One region of the Asticcacaulis sp. P2_C5 genome, then DNA from elsewhere that is predicted to be linked to it. Evidence: predicted binding sites of a transcription regulator. Region 1 holds the regulator's gene; the other holds the start of a gene.
The links. Region 1 encodes LexA, which represses DNA repair genes until DNA is damaged. Its sites were predicted from a motif close to ATGTTCNCNANNTGTTCT; they were not measured.

Region 1 (9,958 bases):
CGAAGGTGATGCGCCCGCCGATCTCGATCCGGTCGACGCCCTGCTGGCGGCCTTACCCGCCGGCACCCTGTCCGGCGCGCCCAAGGTTCGGGCCATGGAGATCATCGACGAACTGGAATCGGTCAAGCGTGGCGTCGCCTATGCCGGCGGTGTGGGCTATATTTCCAGCGCCGGTTCGGTCGATGTCTGTATCGTGTTGCGCACGGCCCTGTTCAAGGATCGCATGATTTACGTTCAGGCGGGCGCCGGCGTGGTGGCCGACAGCGTGCCGAAGACCGAGTATGAGGAGACCTGCCACAAGGCTGGCGCCCTCATCAAGGCCGCCCAGGACGCCTGGCGCTACGTCTACCACAAGAACTGATCATCGACCCTTTTCGGTTCCGGCCATCACAGCGGTGGCTGCCGGTGCTTCGACGGAACTGCCCGACAATTCAAAATCGGCGGTCGGCGCGCTGACCGCTGCCGCAGCGGGTGTGCTTGGCCTGGCCGGGACCTTCTGAGGTTCGCCGCCGGCAATTGTCGCCAACAGGGCGCCCGACAGAGCCAGTCCCGCAATGGCCGCCAGGGGCAAGGCGCCGTTTCGACGGCGGTTAGCTCCGATCGACAACAGGTCCATGGCGTGGCTCAGGCGGCCGTCGCGCTCTTCATCGTCTGAAAGCGGGGTCCGGGTTACGTTGGGCATCAGGTCTGACCATATAAGCTTTGAGAATCGCGGCCAGCAATTGGCCCGATACGGCTTTAACCCGGCAAGCCTTAACCAATCTTAACCATGCTGCGAAATCTTATGGCTTGGAAACTGCTGACCCTTTGCTTAAATAGGCGCTTCGGAGGCGCTCCATGATCCTGGTTATCGATAATTACGACAGCTTTACCTACAACCTCGTCCATTACCTGGCCGAGCTGGGGGCCGAAACCAAGGTCTATCGCAATGACGCGCTCAGCGTACAGGACGCCCTGGCCCTGGCGCCCAAGGCGATTCTGTTGTCGCCCGGGCCTTGCGCGCCGGACCAGGCCGGCATCTGCCTGCCCCTGCTGCGCGCCGCCCCCGAAGACATGCCGGTCCTGGGCGTTTGTCTAGGCCATCAGGCGATCGGCCAGGCCTATGGCGGCGATGTCATTCGCGCCAAGACCTTGATGCACGGCAAGACGTCTCTGATCCACCACAACAATGTCGGCATATTCAAAGACTTGCCTAATCCATTTACAGCGACACGTTATCATTCTCTGGCCATCAAAAAAGAAACCCTGCCGGCCGATCTGGAAGTGACCGCCTGGACCGAGGACGGTGAGATCATGGGCGTCCAGCACAAGACGCGGCCGATTCACGGCGTGCAATTCCATCCCGAATCGATCGCTACCGAAGGCGGCCATCAGTTGCTGGCCAACTTCCTGGCCTTGGCCGGAATCGAAAGCCAGAACCTCTATGTCTGACGCCTTCAAGCCGCTGCTGGCGCGTCTGGCCGACGGCGCTACGTTGGATGGCGACGATGCCGAATCCTTCTTTTCCGCCTGCCTGCGCGGCGAACCCACGCCGGCGCAGGTCGCCGCGGCGGTGACCGCCATCCGGCTGCGCGGCGAAACGGTCGGTGAAATTGCCGCCTGTGCCCGCGCCATGCGCCAGGCGGCGATCAAGCTGGATCACCCCTATGATGTGGTCGATGTCTGCGGTACCGGCGGCGACGGCCTGCATACCTTCAACATTTCGACAGCGGTTGGCTTTGTGGCGGCCGGCGGCGGGCTGAAGGTCGCCAAGCACGGCAATCGCGCCATCACCTCGAAGTCCGGCACAGCTGATGTCCTGGCAGCACTGGGCGTCAATATCGAAGCGACCCTGGAGCAGCAAAAGCGCGCCCTGGATGAGGCCGGAATCTGTTTCCTGTTCGCCCAGGCGCACCACGGCGCCATGCGCCACGTGTCACCGATTCGCCAGCAACTGGGCTTCCGGACGATTTTCAATTTGCTGGGGCCGCTCAGCAATCCAGCCGGCGCCCGCCGCCAGGTCGTCGGCGTCCCCTCATCGCGTTTCGTCGAACCCATAGCCCAGGCCCTGGGCGCCCTTGGGGCGACCCACGCCTGGTCGGTGCACGGCTCGGGCATGGATGAACTGACGACGACGGGTGAAACCGAGGTCGCGGAATGGCGCGACGGCCAGGTGCGGCTGTTCCGTATCACGCCGGAGGCGGTTGGCTTGCCGCGCGCGGACCTGGCCGATCTGGTCGGTGGCGCCCCGGACTACAACGCCGCGGCCCTGCGCGCCTTGCTGGACGGCGAGACCGGTGCCTATCGCGATATCGTCCTGCTCAATGCGGCGGCGGCCTTCCTGGTTGGCGACAAGGTCGAAACCCTGCGCGACGGCATCGCCCTGGCGGCGGAGGTTATCGACAAGGGCCAGGCCAAACGCGCCCTGGAGACGCTCGTCGCAGTCACGGCTGTTGGGTCGCCTTCACTGTAAAAACATTCTTGGGACGCCGGAGACACGGGCATGGTTGATATTCTGGAACGCATCGCGACCTACAAGCGCGAGGACGTTGCCCAACGCCGTAGTGCGACGACGCTGGACGAGCTCGAATCACAGATTGAGACGATCGGCGCGCCGCGTGGTTTTGCCCGCGCCCTGGTCACCAACCAGAAACCTCAGAGTCTCTCGCTGATCGCCGAGATCAAGAAGGCCAGTCCATCGAAGGGCCTGATTCGCGAAGATTTCGATCCGGCATTCCTGGCGCATTGTTATGAAGCCGGCGGCGCGTCCTGTCTGTCGATTCTCACCGACCACCCCAGCTTCCTGGGCCACGAATCACACTTCCAGGCCGCACGCTCGGCCGTCTCCCTGCCCTGTATCCGCAAGGAATTTCTGGTCGATGTCTGGCAGGTGACCGAATCAAGAGCCTTGGGCGCGGATGCGATTCTGGTCATTATGGCGATGATCGACGACGCCCTGGCGGAGGATTTGATCAGTGCCGCCCATCACTACGGCATGGACGCATTGGTTGAAGTCCACGACGCCGACGAGATGATGCGCGCACTTAAGCTAAATTCCAAGCTTATCGGTATAAACAACCGTAATCTCAGGGATTTTAATGTCGATCTGGCGGTGACCGAAGCCCTGTCCGGCATGGTTGCCGCTGACCACATACTGGTGGCGGAAAGCGGCATCTTTACACCGTTAGACGTTCAGCGGTTGGCTGCTACCGGCGCAACGGCGATGCTGGTCGGAGAAAGCCTTATGCGTCAAGGTGATGTGACGGCGGCGACGAAAAATCTCCTGGCCGCAGCCTGAGATTAACTTGACTTTAATCCGGAACACATACAGAACATCTTCATCAAGTTCATGATTTGTCCCGGCCAACGGGGCAGGTGAACCACAGGGTGTTCGGCCATGCTGACGACGAAACAACGCGAACTGCTCATGTTTATCCATGAGCGCATCAAGGAAGCCGGCGTTTCGCCCTCGTTCGACGAGATGAAGGAAGCGCTGGATCTGGCATCGAAATCGGGCATCCATCGCCTGATAACGGCGCTGGAGGAACGCGGTTTCATTCGCAGGCTCGCCCATCGGGCTCGGGCCCTGGAAGTTATCAAGCTGCCCGATCAGGCGACGACCTCCGCCCCACCGCGCGGCCGCCAGGCCTTTGTGCCGCAGGTGGTTGAAGGGACGCGACCGACACCGGAAGCCCCCAAGGCGGTCAATGACGACACGCGCGAACTACCCTTGCTGGGCAAAATCGCGGCGGGCGGACCGATCGAAGCCATCGGCACAGAGCGCGACCGCATTCGCGTACCGGAAAACATGCTGGGCGCGGGGGAGCACTATATCCTCGAAATCGACGGCGATTCGATGATCAATGCCGGCATCCTGAACGGCGACTACGTCGTCATCAAGAAGACCGAGACGGCCCAGTCGGGTGAGATCGTGGTCGCGCTGGTCGATGATCATACGGCGACGCTCAAGCGCCTGCGCAAGAAGGGCGCGTCGATCGCCCTGGAAGCGGCCAATCCGGCCTATAAAACCCAGATCTACAATGATGCGCAAGTGAAGGTGCAAGGGCGACTTGTTGGCCTCATGCGCCGCTACCACTAACCTCTGACCCGGTCCGGTGGCCTGCAAATGCCCGTCTTCCTGCGCGCGCTTGCTCATGTACTTGAGTACACTTCGCTTCACGTGCTCGAAAGCCAGACATTTTCGGCTCACCGTGCCGGGCCAGCCGCGCTTTTCAATTTTCGCCGTCCTCGCTTTCCGAGATTGAAGACCAGTAACGATGACCGCGTAGCGGCTGGGCGGCCTTGATCGCCCAGCCGTTTTGCGTTCGCGTCAGTTCGAGCGCGCCCAGGCGTCTGAAATCCCCGGCGCTGATGTGATTGATGCCGGCACAGGCCTGCGGCCAGTCACCGACTGGATTGCGCAGCACGACCAGACCACTCGACCTGCACATTTCGGCCAGGCGGTCGGGTTTGGGCGGCTTGTTGCTGAACCAGAAGGCAACCTTGACCTGGTTTTCTGACGTCGGGATACAGCCATAGCCCTTGCACAGGTAGTTTCTGGCACGTTCAGTATCGTCAAGCGCGTCCAGGCCATAATGGCGCGTCCATTGCTCAAAGCCATACTGGCGCACCTTAGGGCGCAGGACATAGGCGCCATGGGCGGTGCGGATTGCGGCATTGCCGCCCTGCGGATCGATCCAGACGTCAGGCGCCGGCAAGCGCGGCCACCACAGGATAGCACTGGCGATGACGACACCAGCCCAGCGCAAACGCCCTCGCACCAGACATGTCCACAGGACGCCCAGAAGGGCCGCCGGCAGGACAAGTGGCGGCGCGGATGGCCAGGTGATCACGGCGTGCGGCAGGCCGGCGGTCAGGGCGGCCACGCGCTCGATCAGCCATAGTCCGGCAGCCGATATGCGCAGAAATATCCAGCCGACGGGTGTACCGGCCAGGACGGTGCCGACAGCCAGGCATGGCATGACGATAAAGCCCGTAATCGGGGCTTCGAACAGGTTGGACACCAGGCTGTAGACGGAGATACGGTTGAAATAGGCTATGGCCAGGGGCAAGGTGGCAAAAGTGGCGACCAGCGAGATGACCACAGACAAGCGCACACCCTGGACAGAGGTCTGTATCGCCCTCACCCACCACGGCACGCTGAGCTCTCTTATCTCAGATTCGTGGATTTCGTAGACCGCCAGCAAGGCCGCCGTCGCGGCAAACGACATCTGGAAACCTGGTTGAATAACCGCTTCGGGCGTGGTGAGCAGGATCGCCATGGCAGCCATGGCGAGGCCGCGCAGGCTGATGGCCTGACGATCGAACAGAATGGCGGCAAAGGCGACGCAGGCAACAATCGCAGCGCGGATAGCCGGCGCAGGCATGCCCGAGATGGACAGGTACAGCAGAATACAGACGAGGCTTATGGCGGCTGCCAGTTTCTTGATCGGAAAACTCAGGGCAAAGGCGGGAACCAAGGCCATAAGCCAGCGCAAGCCAAAGAAGACAAAGCCACCGACAACGGCCATGTGCACGCCAGATATGGAGAGGATATGGGCCAGGCCGGAATCGCGCATAGTGTCGATCAAGGCGGCTGGGACCAGGGCCTGATGGCCGGTGACCAGGGCCGCCGCGAAGCCGCCGAGTTCCGGATTATGAGCGAAACCCGGCGCAATCTGGTGCGATATCGCCTGGGTGAGATGCCAGCGGGCGCGATTGACCATCATGACCCACCTTAGACCGAGGTCGGCATGCGGCGCGTCGACCTTCTCAATCCGTCCGGGGATAAAGCCGACGCCGCCAACGCTTTGAAAATAGGCGCTTCGGGCGAAGTCGTAGCCATCCGGCATGGACGGCGCCGGCGGCGGATTCAGCAGGGCAAATGCGGTTATGGCGTCGCCGGGTTCGATGCCGGCAGCTTCCACGGCCCCGGACTTCAAAGAGACGCGCAAACGAATCGGCGTCTTGTCTGCCGCCAATCCGTTGATCGTCACCGGCGCCAGAAGCAGGCGCGGCTGATCCTGCGATGACGAGATATCGTCGATGACGAAGGCTGTAATGACATATTCGCTGTGCTCAGGGTCGATAACCGGCGCCCTGACTTGCTCCGTACGCAGTTTGGCCGCCGCAAATCCCACGCTGATAAACAGAATAAGCATAAGGATATTCGTACCGTAGCCGTCCAGCCTCATCCGTCGTGCCAGAAGCAGCAGCCCCGCCGTCAATATTGATGGAAGTAACGTCCATGCCCACGAGGGCTCCGATGGCAAGTACAGATAAATTGCGGCGCCCAGGCCCAGAGCCACCGGCAGCCACAGGAAAAGCCGCCCGCGCTGATGCTCCACAGCCGCACGAAACCACGCTGCGGCCGCAGTCGCGCCTGATCCGAACCATGCTGGCAAACGAAGCCCCTACCCCGTGGTTTAAAAATCGCTTGGGTGAAGGTTAAACCCGGTTATAAGGGCGCACCGTTTTCAGACCCGTTGACTGCACTTGATCATGACACAGCACCTTACACAAGACTCAGGCTCAACCGCCGTTGTTACGCGCTTCGCCCCCTCGCCGACCGGCTACCTGCATATCGGCGGCGCGCGCACGGCTCTGTTCAACTGGCTCTATGCCAAACATACCGGCGGCAAGTTCCTGATCCGCATCGAGGACACCGATCGTGAACGCTCGACGGCCGCGGCGGTCGACGCGATCTTCGAAGGCCTGAATTGGCTGGGCCTGCAGGCCGACGGCGAAATCCTGTTCCAGCACACCCGCGAGGGCCGCCACAAGGAAGCCGTGGCCGATCTGCTGGCGCGCGGCCGCGCCTATGCCTGTTTCATGACGACCGAAGAAACCGAAACGGCGCGTGAGGAAGCTCGCGCCGCCGGCCACGCCTTGCGCTCAAGCTGGCGCGACAGGACGGCGACGGCCGAGCAACTGGCCCAGCCGCATGTGGTCCGCTTCAAGGGCCCGCTGGACGAGCCGCTGGTGATCCACGACGCCGTCCAGGGCGATGTGCGCTTTAACACCAAGGACATGGACGATCTGATCCTGCTGCGATCGGACGGCACGCCGACCTATAACCTGGCCGTCGTGGTCGATGACCATGATATGGGCATCACGCATATTATCCGTGGTGACGACCATCTGAATAACGCCGCCCGCCAGAGTCTGATCTATCAGGCGCTGGGCTGGGATGTGCCGGTGTTCGCGCATATCCCGTTGATTCACGGCCCTGACGGCGCCAAGTTGAGCAAGCGCCACGGCGCCCAGGCCGTCGGCGATTATCAGGACCTTGGCTATTTGCCTGAGGCGATGCGCAACTACCTGGCGCGGCTGGGCTGGTCGCATGGCGATGACGAGATTTTCGACGATGCCCAGGCGATCGCCTGGTTTGACATCGGCGATATCAACCGCGCGCCCTCACGGCTGGATTTCGCCAAGCTGGGCTCGGTCAATGCCCACTGGATCCGGGCATGTGACGACGCGCGTTTGATCGACCTGATCGCCGCCGACCTGCACCGTCATGGCCATGTCGACGATGCACCGACGCGGGCGATCCTGGCGCGCACCCTGCCCCTGGTCAAGGAACGCGCCCAGACCCTTGTTCAGCTAGGAGAACTGGCGCATTTCGCTCTGGCGAAGGGGCCGTTTACGCTCGACGACAAGACAAAAAATTTGCTGACTGAGGAAACCGTGTCACGCCTTAAGCGTCTTCACGAAAATGTGTTGACGTGGACGGCCTGGGAGGCTGACGCAACGGACGCCGCATTGAAGAAATTCGTTGAAAATGAAGGCATTGGCTTTGGGAAGATAGGTCCGGTGTTGCGCGGCATCCTGTCCGGCGGCCATCCGGCTCCGGACATTTCCAAGGTTTTCGCTGCTCTTGGGCGCGAGGAGAGCCTGTCACGGCTGAATGAGGCTCTTTTCATTTAGGAAGACTGTTTATATAGCAGGCGCAGCGCAGTTTTCGTTGCGCCGCACAAACACAAACTAGGGGTAAGCGTAACATGTCCCAGACTCCACCAGCCCAGCTGACGCTCGGCGATAAGGTCGTCAACCTCCCCGTTTCCAAGGGCACGCTCGGCCCGGACGTCATCGACATCCGCAAGCTATATGCCGAGACAGACGCCTTTACCTACGACCCGGGCTTTACGTCGACGGCGGCCTGCGAAAGCAAGATCACCTATATCGACGGCGATGCCGGCGTATTGCTGCACCGTGGTTATCCGATCGGCCAACTGGCGGAAAAGTCGAGCTTCCTCGAGGTATGCTATCTGCTGCTGCACGGCGAATTGCCCAAGGCGGCCGAGTTCGAGCAGTTCGAGACGACGATTACGCGTCATACCATGCTGCATGAGCAGTTCGACCGTTTCTTCTCGGGCTTCCGCCGCGACGCCCACCCGATGGCCGTCATGACCGGCGCGGTTGGCGCCCTGTCAGCCTTTTATCACGACAGTCTGGACATCCATGATCTGCGCCAGCGCGAAATTTCGGCGCACCGTCTGATCGCCAAGATGCCGACGATCGCGGCGCGGGCGTTCAAGTACAATTTGGGCCAGCCGTTCGTGCATCCCCTGAACAAGCTGAGCTATTCCGAAAACTTCCTGCGCATGTGCTTCGCTGTGCCGGCGGAAGACTATGTGGTGAACCCGGTCCTGGCCAAGGCCATGGACCGCATCTTCATCCTGCACGCCGATCACGAACAGAATGCCTCGACCTCGACAGTACGTCTGGCGGGATCGTCGGGCGCCAATCCGTTTGCCTGCATCGCGGCCGGCATTGCCTGCCTGTGGGGCCCCAGCCATGGCGGCGCCAATGAAGAGGCGCTGAACATGCTGAAGGAAATCGGTACGCCGGAGCGGATTCCGGAATTTGTCGCCGGGGTGAAGGACCGCAAGTACCGCCTGATGGGATTCGGTCACCGGGTGTACAAGAACTACGATCCGCGGGCGACGGTGATGAAGCAGTCGGCCGACGAGGTTCTGGCGGCGGTGGGCGACGCCAATGATCCGTTGTTCCAGGTCGCCAAGGAGCTGGAACGCGTGGCCTTGAGCGACGAGTTCTTTATTGAACGCAAGCTGTATCCAAACGTCGACTTCTATTCCGGCATCACCTTGTCGGCCATGGGCTTCCCGACGACCATGTTTACCGTGCTATTCGCCCTGGCGCGTACGGTGGGCTGGATCGCGCAATGGAAGGAAATGATCGAGGACCCATCGCAGAGGATCGGCCGTCCGCGGCAGCTGTATACGGGCGCGACGCAGCGAGATTATGTGCCGGTGTCGTCGCGCGGTTAGCGCCGTCGCGTTTCGGGGTGTGGGGCCTGCGGCCCCACGTCTTCCTTTCCAATAAAATAGCCCAGCCCCCTTCAGGGCTTGGGCTTTTTTATTGGAATGACGACGGGGTTACGGACTCCACAACGCGGGGCGGATTGGGTTGATGCGCGCCAACTTATCCTATTGCCGGTCGCGCAAAACTGCGTTCCATAACGCGCGCAAGCTGGCAAGAAAGCCACCAGTGTTCCGAAGTGCAAAGTCACGCCAACGATAAAGCGGTACTTCATCGTCGGGCTCAACTGGGTCCTTTTGCGTAGGCAAGAGCGTGGGACGTTCGGGAGGCGGCACGTCCGCCTTCGGTTCTATGGACGTGCTCCACACGCGATCGCCATTGTCTCGCGTAACCACAAGACCGATCGGTGTTGGCGCACAAATGGTATCGTCGAATGGCCAGTGATCTTGATCTGGCACCTCTATAGTGACAAGGCTGCGATACATCAGCAGTTCGATGCGTTCATCATGGCTGAGCGGCACCAATTTTGCCTCTGTTTCCAAGCCGGCCTCGATCCAATGGGCGTCGTAGGGATGTAGCTCTGATGTTAAAGCTTCTCCGTCGACGTTAAAATGGAAGTAACCGTCGAAGAGATAGTCACGACGAAAATCTGTGCGCCATTGCGAATTATGCCCCCAGCCATGCGACAAATCGC
Region 2 (9,958 bases), on a different contig from region 1:
CCCGCCAGTTTCAGCACGGCGGCTATATGCGCGCGATAGGTCTCGCGCGCCGAAGCGTCGCCATAGGCGTCGCGGTCCAGCCCAAGTCCGCCCTGCACCAGATGCGCTGCATAATGGTCCGGATCGTGGAAATTTTGATGGACCCACAGGCCGAACAGACCATCGGTCTGGCTGTTGGTGCCGTCGTCCAGCCGCATGGCACGACCCAGCCATGCTGACAAGGCACGACGATCGCCGATGGCATCGATTGAGGCGAGGTCCGAGGCCAGGGGCGTCAAGCCCTTGGCCTCGATGCCCTCGACGTCCATCTGGCTGGCATAGTAGTCGCTGATCCTGGAATCTTGGCTGCCCACGATGAGGTCGCGAACGCGCAGCTTGTTCTGGGCGATCAGCATGGCGGTCGTACCGTAGCTCGACGCACCTTCGGGCAGGGACGTAGCGTTCAGCCAGTCACCATTGGCATAACGATAGAAGTCGTCGCCGGGCCTGACCTTGTCCTGCGCGAACGCCGGCGTACACAGGACAACAGCAATGGCGGTCGCGGCAAAAATTCGACGCATGATAGCCTCCTAGGCGGTCACCAGGTCGCAAGCCTTCACGACCTGGGCAAATTCGGTATGTAAGGTGGTGACGTGGGCCAGATGGATGATCTCGGCGCTCACCGGATGAACTTCGGGTGATATCTGTCCGAAACAGGCGCAGGCATCTTCGATCAGCGTCGTCTCAAAGCCGAGATTGCTGGCCATGCGAACCGTGGTCGATACGCACTGGTCAGTGGTGATTCCGAAAATGGTCACGGCCGTGATGCCGGCGGCGTGCAATCGCGCCTCCAGATCCGTGCCGATAAAGGCGCTGTTGACCGACTTGGCGATCAACCAGTCTCCGTCACGCGGCGCGAAACCGGGTTTCAGGGCGTTGCCCGCCGCGCCCGGAAACAGGGGCGACGCCGGAGTCAGCGAATCGTGGCGTACAATGATTACCTGGCGCCCGCTTGACCGCCACAGGTCCAGCACATGCCGTCCATGGGTTTCCGCATCGGGATTGTTGCGTCGTCCCCAGCGCGGATCGTCGAACCCGGCCTGCATATCGATAACGATCAGGGCTTCTCGTCTATCCTGCATTTTTCACCCGCCTTGACAGCCTGTCCGTGACCGCAGATCATAGGTTTTGAAAGGGTCGGCTTCCATGAACAAGACGCCGGTCCGCCTTGCGAAACGACTGAATATCCCATGAATGACCGGCAAATCGGCGGTGGCCGCGACGCAATCGACGAGAAGCTGATCGCGCTTCTGCTGGGCAATGCGCGCCTGACCCTGACGGCGCTATCCCAGGCGGTCAATCTATCGCGGACGGCGGTGCAGGCGCGTATAGCCCGGCTGGAGCGCGAAAGGATCATCATTGGTTATCGTGCCGTCCTTGCCGAGCCGATCAACGAAGACGGCTTGGGGGCGGTGCTGTCGATCACCTTCAGCCAGCGTCCGTGTTTTCCGGTCGTCGCCAAGTTCCGCCACTGGCCGGAAATCACGCAATACTATTCGGTAACCGGCCCGATCGACGCCTATGTGGTCGTCCAGGTGAAGAACGCCCATGCCCTGTCAGACCTGATCAACCGCCTGTCGGCCCTGCCCGGCATCGCCACGGTCCAATCGGCCGTCCGTCTTTAGAGGATCAGCTTCCCTTTTTGGTAGTCCTCCCCTGTAGCCCGCAGGGCGTTCGGGGGAGGTGGCGCCGCTTGTCGGCGACGGAGGGGGCAATTCCACCTTAATCACCAAGTCTTTTTAACATTCGTCAAGCGGCGCAAATCTGCTACTCAGCCGTGATGGAAAGCCTTTTCGCCCCGCCACCCCGTCCCGTCAGCCCCGGCCTCTATATCGTGGCGACGCCGATCGGCAATCTGCGCGACATCACCCTGCGCGCGCTCGACGTACTGCGCGCCGCCGATGTCATCCTCGCCGAAGACACCCGCGTCGCCGGCAAGCTGCTTTCCGCCTATGACATCAAGAAAAAGCTGATTCGTTACGACGACCATGCCGGCCCTCAGGTCATGCCAGAGATTCTGCAACGCCTGTCTGAAGGCCAGATCATCGCCCAGATCTCGGACGCTGGCACACCGCTGATTTCCGATCCGGGCTTCCGTCTCGTCGGCGCGGCCGTCGAGGCAGGCGCCAAGGTCCACCCCCTGCCCGGCGCCTCCAGCGTGCTGGCCGCCTTGTGCCTGTCAGGCCTGCCGACCGACCGCTTCCTGTTTGCCGGCTTCATGCCCAACAAATCGGCAGCGCGCCACACCTTCCTTGCCGAATTCGTCAGTACACGGACGACATTGATTTTCTTCGAAACCGGACCGCGCCTGCACGACGCCCTGGGCGACATGCTGGCCGTCCTGGGCAACCGCGAAGCCTGTGTCTGCCGTGAACTGACCAAGCTGTATGAAACCGGCCATCGTGGCACCTTGAGTACGCTCACCAGCGATCCAGCCCTCGCCGAACCTAAGGGTGAGATCGTCATCGTCGTCGCGCCACCAACCGAGGCCGCACCGTCCGCCGACAATCTCGAGGACGCCCTGCGCCTGGCCCTGGAACACTATTCGCCGTCCGATGCCGCCCAGCAACTGGCCGGCGTCTTCGGCCTGCCGCGTAAGCTGATCTATCAGAAGGCGCTGGAGCTCAAAGGTAAAGACAGGTGAAGCGATCGACGAACCGCCAGGATCGCGGACGAAAAGCGCGCAACCGCGGCCGGTTCGCCGAATATATCGCCCTGATCCACCTGATGCTGAAAGGCTATCGCATCCTGGGGTTTCGCCTGAAAACGCCGCAGGGCGAGATCGATATCCTGGCCCGCAAAGGCACCCGCCTCGTCGTGGTCGAGGTCAAGCAGCGCCAGCTGCACGAAAATGCCGTCGAATCGGTCTCGACCGTCCAGCAGGACCGCCTGTGGCAGGCCGGCCTGGCCCTGCAACAGAGCCGCCCGGCCTTGCGCAAGCTCGATCTGTCGATCGATCTCTATACTCTGGCGCCCGGTCGCTGGCCCCGCCACAGCCTCAACGCGTTTGAGAAAATCGAACGTTTTTGACGGCAAAGCTTGCCAGCCCCGTCCTATCGCCCATATGAAGCGCAACACCGAAGGAACGCACCATGGCCCTGCGCGTCGCCGTCCAGATGGACCCGATCGAAAAGATCAACATCGCCTCCGACACCACCTTCCTGCTGATGATGGCGGCGCAGGCACGCGGCCATGAACTGTGGGTTTATGAAGCACGCCACCTCAGCATGGAGGACGGGCGCGTCTTTGCCCGCGGGCGCAAGGTGACGATCCGGCCCGTCAAGGGTGACCACGTCACGGCCGGCGACTACCAAAGGATCGACCTGGCCGACGATATCGACGTCATCCTGATGCGTCAGGACCCGCCCTTCGATATTGCCTATATTACCGCGACCTATTTCCTCGAAACCCTGCATCCGAAGACCTATGTCGTCAACAACCCGACAAGCGTCCGCGACGCGCCGGAAAAGCTGCTGGCTACCCGTTTCGAAGGTCTGCAACCACCGACCCTGATCAGCTCCGACTACGAGGCGCTCGACGACTTCTTCCGCCGCCATGGCGACTGTATCCTGAAGCCCCTGCACGGCGCCGCCGGCAATGGTATCATCAAGCTGAAGGCCGGCGACCGCAATCTCGATTCCCTGGTCGAGCTGTTCGGCAATATCAGCCGCGAACCCGTCATCCTGCAGAAATTTATCCCGGCGGTCAGCGCCGGCGACAAGCGCATTATCCTGATCGACGGCGAGATCGTCGGCGGCCTCAACCGTGTGCCGGAAGAGGGCGCCGTGCGTTCCAACCTGCGCGTTGGCGGCCGCGCCGAACCTCTGGTCCTGACCGAGCGCGACCGCGAGATCTGCGAACGGCTCAAGCCGGTGCTCAAGGAAAAAGAGCTTATGTTTGTGGGCATTGACGTCATCGGTGACTACCTGACCGAGATCAATGTCACCTCGCCGACCGGGGCGGTCCAGCTCAAGGCCTTCGACGGCATCGACGCCGGGGTCATTCTGTGGGATCGAATCGATGAGAAACTGGCGTCCCGCGCCTGACCCTGGCCGGCGGTAAAGTCATAAATCTGTTAAATTATCGGGCGTTATGGAAATTTACCTAGGTTAACTTAACACAATGCGTCTTTGTTCCACATTTGTTCTTGATTTGTCTAAATCTCTGCTATAGCTTGTGGATAATTCCACATACTACCCCAGACCTAGATATTCCAAACCTCGATCTTACGGAACAGATATGCCCGCCCACGTCACCACCGTCGCTTTCGAAGGGGCTGAGGCCCGGCGTGTCGAGGCCGAGGTTGTAACAACATCCGGACAGATGGCCTTTTCGGTCGTCGGCCTGGGTGACAAGGCCGTCGCCGAAAGCCGCGAACGGGTGCGCGGCTGTTTCGCCGGCCTGGGCCTGTCCCTGCCGGGCAAGCGCATCGTGGTCAACCTGTCGCCGGCCGACCTGCCCAAGGAAGGCACACATTTCGACCTGCCCATTGCCCTGGCCTTGATGGTGCTGATGGGCATCATCCCCGAAGACGCCCTGGCGAAATATGTCTGTATCGGCGAACTGAGGCTGGACGGAAGCATCGGCCCGGTTGCCGGCTCCCTGCCCGCGGCCATTGCGGCGTCCAGCTACGGCATGGGCCTGATTTGCCCGTACGACAACGGGCCCGAAGCCGCCTGGGCGGGTGACGTCCCCATCCTGGCGCCCAAGTCGATGGTCGCCCTGATCAACCACTTCAAGGGCCATTTCGTTCTCGATGCGCCCAAACGCGGCGACCGGGCAGTGCCTGCCAAGATCATGGATCTCAATGAGGTCAAGGGCCAGGAGGTCGCCAAACGCGCGCTGGAAATCGCCGCCGCCGGTGGCCATAACCTGCTGTTTGTCGGCCCGCCGGGTTCGGGCAAGTCGATGCTGGCCCAGCGCCTGCCGGGCATCCTGCCGCCGCTCAACAACCGCGAACTGTTGGAGACCTCGCAGATTTGGTCGATGGCCGGCCTGATCGCCAAGGGCGAACTGACCAATGAACGGCCGTTTCGTGCGCCGCATCATTCTGCCTCCATGGCCGCCCTAACCGGCGGCGGCACGCGCGCCAAGCCAGGCGAGATGTCGCTGGCCCACAACGGCGTGCTTTTTTTGGACGAACTGCCGGAATTCTCGCCCCAGGCCTTGGATTCGCTGCGCCAGCCGCTCGAAACCAACGAGATCGTCGTCGCCCGCGCCAACCACCACATAAAATACCCGTCCCGCGTGCAATTGGTAACGGCTATGAATCCTTGCAAGTGCGGGTATGGCGGCGTCGGAAAAGGCGCATGCGGCAAGGCGCCGCGCTGTATGAAGGACTACCAGGGCCGCGTCTCCGGCCCGCTTATCGACCGTATCGACCTGCAGATCGACGTCCCGCCGGTCACCGCCATGGATATGGCCCTGCCGCCGCCGGCCGAGGGCTCCAGGGAGGTCCGCGCCCGCGTCGAAGCTGCCCGTAAACTCCAAACTGAGCGCGCCGAGCGCCTCGACCTGTCGCCGGGCAATGCGCTTAATGCCACGGCCCATGGTGCCGGCCTGGAAGAGATCTGTGCCCTTGACCCATCGGCTAAGGCCCTGTTGACCCAGGCGGCGCAGCAATCCAACTTGTCGGCCCGCGGCTGGACGCGCACCTTGCGCCTCGCCCGCACTATTGCCGATCTGGAGCAATCGGGCGCCATCCAGCGCCGTCACGTCGCCGAAGCCCTGGTGTATCGTCGCCGCGGGCCGATGCAGGACGAGACGCCGATGCACCCGGCCCTGGCGGCGAAGTAGCACAGCGCCTCACGAGACGGCCCGGCATCCGTTATAGCGAACAGCGTACAGATTATTGGTATCGGATGTCGGCAAGGCCGTAGTTAATTCGGTAATTGATAACATGTCACCGAATCCCGATCCCCGGTATCGACATCCGGTGTCGCGTCAATGGAAGGGGTACTGACAGCGCAACGCCGCTTAAAGGCAGCGCTGCCAGTAGGTGACGTTTAACGACCGCTGAGGCGCTTCATCGTCCGCTGTTTCATCATCCCCGGCTTAGGTTTATCCGGCGATGGCAATAGCTTCTGGAGGTAAGGCAGGGCTGCCGGATCGCGGGAGTTAAAGTAGTTTTCGGCCTGTTCAGGAATCCAAACATCATCCACATACTCAAGGAACAGTGGCAACATGGTCCTGGGATACTGCCTCGCGTCCACGTCACACTGCGGCGTGGAATGAATATAGTAACTGAAGGTGTTGCAGACAGTCGGGTGGTTCTTCTTTAACCAGTCCGAAAACCCACGCCCGACACTGACATCTGGCCTAAGTTCCGTTCCGTTGATTGTTTTGTCGGCCATGACATGGCCAGCTTGTTCAAGGCGACCCCAAAGGCGGATGACGAGTTCGTTGATGACGGAGAAGTACCCGTTGTCCACGCGATCCCAGTTGGCGTTAAAGCGCTTGATGAAGGCGGGCACGCGGCCGCCATAACCCCCCGTCTTCCGTATCGTTGGTAACACTTCCGAGGTCACCCATCGCTTAAAACGCTTAGCGCTCTCCTTGCGACTTGTTAGGATCAAGCTATAGAGACCGGACTCGTTTATAATCGCAACTCGTTGCGTTCCGCCAAGGGTGTCGGTATTAGCGACATCCTTTTCATCCTCATCAAGCCTGCTGGCGGCATCGCGAGAGTTGGCGATTTCCAAAGCACGGCATACATCTGCCAGGACGAACCAGGGTTCGCCATCACGGATGATGGTTCGGAATTGGAAGTGATCTTCTGTTTCAAAAACTTTTAGAGAGTACTGCATGAAAACCTCGTTAGTCGGTTGCGTTCAAAAACAAACCGTCTGCGAGGTTGACAACCGAATCGAACGGACACATTGTGCCGTCAATTGCTGATGCGCGCTCCCAAGCCCCATAGACGGGTTAAACCGCCATCATCTACTTTGAGGTCGTTGGGCTGGTACCCCTTCGGCCTCTTTTTGATTCTGGCCTTTGGGACTATGATGCGAACGGCGTTATGTTTCAAGCGTGAATAAGTATAATCTCAATATATTCCGAGAAATAGTTGGTTAATAATTCATAAATTACGCAGATATAAAGACATCTGCATATAAACCAATCTTTATATCAAGCAATGTTAACGCTATCATTACTGAAACTGAGTCAGTCTCACTTACGTTTACGATACAACATCCGCGTAGCGGTATCGCCGCCAACATCGTCGTCATCGTCATCCCCGAACAGATTGACTATCCAAGTCCATATGCGTTTCAGTAAAATTTTAGCCACCTCTCGAATAAAAGGTATTCGAATAATAGAGTATGTGATCCCTATCTATTCTGTTGAGATCTTCTGATAAGTTCATTAACAGCTTTCTGGTTCTCAGTCAGCGGTTTCTCTTTCGGTGTTATTGAACCATCAGACATCGGTTTCTCTTTCGGCGTTTCTGAAGCCTCAGCCATAGACTGTTTAACAACATCAATAGCAATTTGCTTGGTAAGAAAATATGTCGAAATGATAGCGATTATTGCTGTTATAACAACCAAGACCTTGTTTGCTCGGTATCTCTCGTTAAAAAGTAAACCGGATGATATGACAAATAAGAACCCACAAATCACTTCGGTAATCATAGCTACCCCCATACAAGCCCATATCCGATTAGGAGGCTATCACCCATCCCTTGAAATCGCCATCCCCAGCCATGCCTGTGACAACGCCTTGGTTCTTTAGCTTGGTCAGGCAAGCCCCTATGCGCTTCCGTATGATGACATACGTCGCGTCGTCTGTTCGCAGCTTCCGTGCCGCTACCCAAGCCTTGGTGATCTCTTGCGACGTAGCGGCCCTGTGGCCTCTCTGAGCGCACTCAGGACGAAAGGCGTAACACTGCCCTTCTTTGCCCTGTGCTTCGTCACATAGCGCGTGATGGCCCTTGGCGTGTTCTCAGGGTCGAATAAAGCAATTGCGCCGTCTAGGTGGTCGATGTCGCAAGTGAGTTTGTGGACCTCCTTCTCATGCTCTTTACGGAGCCGGTGAAGTTCGTCCCGCTTGGCCATTAGACCAGCGACCGTGTTAGGGCGTTCCATGGTTTACCTCTTGATCTATTGAGGTAAGGCTACAAAATCAGGGCCGGAATAGCATCGAGAATTTGGGGCACTGTGCTACATAATTCCGGAATTTTCGCCCCAGGCGCTGGATTCGCTGCGTCAGCCGCTCGAAACCAACGAGATCGTCGTCGCCCGCGCCAACCACCACATAAAATATCCCGCACGCGTGCAATTGGTCACGGCGATGAATCCGTGCAAATGCGGCTACGGTGGTGCGGGCAGGGGCGCTTGCGGCAAGGCCCCGCGCTGTATGAAGGACTATCAGGGCCGCGTCTCTGGTCCATTGATCGACCGAATCGACCTGCAGATCGACGTGCCGCCGGTCACGGCCATGGACATGGCGCTGCCGCCACCCGCCGAGGGCTCCAAGGAGGTCCGCGCCAGAGTCGAAACCGCCCGTAATCTCCAAAACGAACGTGCTGAACGCCTCGATCTGTCGCCCGGCAATGCGCTTAACGCCACGGCGCATGGTGCCGGCCTGGAAGAGATTTGTGCGCTTGACCCATCGGCCAAGGCCTTGCTGACCCAGGCCGCCCAGCAATCCAATCTGTCGGCGCGCGGCTGGACGCGGACCCTACGCCTGGCGCGCACCATGCCGACCTGGAACAGTCGGGCGCTATCCAGCGCCGCCATGTCGCCGAAGCCTTGGTCTATCGCCGCCGCGGTCCGATGCAGGATGAGACGCCAATGCACCAGGCCCTGGCTGCGAAGTAGCGCGGCGCATTTCGAGGCGACGCAGGCACTATGTTATAGCGGTACCGTACAGATTATCGGTAGCGGAAGTCGGCAAGTGCGTTGTTAATTCGGCAATAACCTGTCATCGAAACCCGCCAATTCGGGGGTGTAGGTCGAAAGGTCCTTGTACTTCAACCATTTTTCGTCGGAATGACGCCTCAACTCCAAGACGTTTTCAAAGACCCGTAACGTTTGACCAAACATGTCGTGATGAAAATGGGCCAATGCCACCCGCATATTTCTTGGATTCAGGGCAGCAATACCGTCTTCGGCTTCCCAATCGATGTTTCTTAAGCGTCCAAGCGCATCCGTCAATTGGGTCATTTTTCTGCGCATGTCCCCCGGACGAATCGCCGCATTCACCGCTGCCGCCCTAACATCTGTTATCCGGGCTAGAATCGCTTCTGCCCTTAACACGGCAAAATCCTGTTGGAAGAAAAGCTCGCCCTTAAGCTGGTAAGGCACTTTGTTCCCCGTCTTATCCCGCACGACAACTTTATCCTGTCCTGTTTTGAAGGCATGTGCACAACGTTCCACAAACGCGCCGCCATATGCCACTAAGGTCGAGCGAATAGCTCGCCTCTCCTTTAGGCCGGGCAAGAGAGATTGCAACTTTCCTTCAACGCCAGGGAACTCAGCCAAGCGTTTTTCCAGTTCTGAGCGGTTCTCGTCGATGCGTAAAGCGACGTCGTAGCTTGTGTCGATGTCTGTCCAGATCTGCCCAAACTCGCGGTGTCCGCACACGTGACCCATGACAGCATGTTCGATAGGCGAATCGGCCGTTCGACGAAACTGAACAAGGCAGCCGGTCTTATGCCACGCGCCGCACATGCCGCATTGGATTTTAGTATCCAAATTTTTGTATTTCTCCTCGATCTTGTCGAGAACGGAATCTTTGGGGATATGCACATCGACCGGAAAAACAGCAACGCTCATCGTAAACTCCAACAACAACCCGCCGAAGGGACGGACTCGCGATGATGGAATCACCGCAACTCACTCTTTACGCGAATCTTACCAAAGGCTCAATATGTTGTGGGTAGATGTTCCCGGTTGACAAGATGTTGTTGGAACAGGAG

Region 2: AC1DXO_RS05210 (YifB family Mg chelatase-like AAA ATPase) is a predicted target of LexA. The motif match lies at 4,170-4,187, and genes of this name have one in related genera.

The regions. Positions count from the first base shown of each region.
Region 1 covers NZ_JBFUDU010000014.1:69,526-79,483, reverse strand. The annotation lists gene trpE (anthranilate synthase component I) at 1-361, shown strand, start outside; gene AC1DXO_RS21775 (hypothetical protein) at 362-682, opposite strand; gene AC1DXO_RS21770 (anthranilate synthase component II) at 838-1,431, shown strand; gene trpD (anthranilate phosphoribosyltransferase) at 1,424-2,452, shown strand; gene trpC (indole-3-glycerol phosphate synthase TrpC) at 2,483-3,277, shown strand; gene lexA (transcriptional repressor LexA) at 3,377-4,078, shown strand; gene AC1DXO_RS21750 (ComEC/Rec2 family competence protein) at 4,212-6,287, opposite strand; gene gltX (glutamate--tRNA ligase) at 6,481-7,908, shown strand; gene gltA (citrate synthase) at 7,983-9,272, shown strand; gene AC1DXO_RS21735 (hypothetical protein) at 9,432-9,958, opposite strand, start outside.
Region 2 covers NZ_JBFUDU010000002.1:356,689-366,646, reverse strand. The annotation lists gene AC1DXO_RS05240 (M13 family metallopeptidase) at 1-560, opposite strand, end outside; gene AC1DXO_RS05235 (cysteine hydrolase family protein) at 570-1,121, opposite strand; gene AC1DXO_RS05230 (Lrp/AsnC family transcriptional regulator) at 1,230-1,664, shown strand; gene rsmI (16S rRNA (cytidine(1402)-2'-O)-methyltransferase) at 1,820-2,683, shown strand; gene AC1DXO_RS05220 (YraN family protein) at 2,680-3,069, shown strand; gene gshB (glutathione synthase) at 3,132-4,085, shown strand; gene AC1DXO_RS05210 (YifB family Mg chelatase-like AAA ATPase) at 4,279-5,835, shown strand; gene AC1DXO_RS05205 (BRO-N domain-containing protein) at 6,045-6,845, opposite strand; gene AC1DXO_RS05200 (hypothetical protein) at 7,371-7,670, opposite strand; partial or broken gene AC1DXO_RS05195 (ATP-binding protein) at 8,206-8,858, shown strand; gene AC1DXO_RS05190 (hypothetical protein) at 8,943-9,815, opposite strand.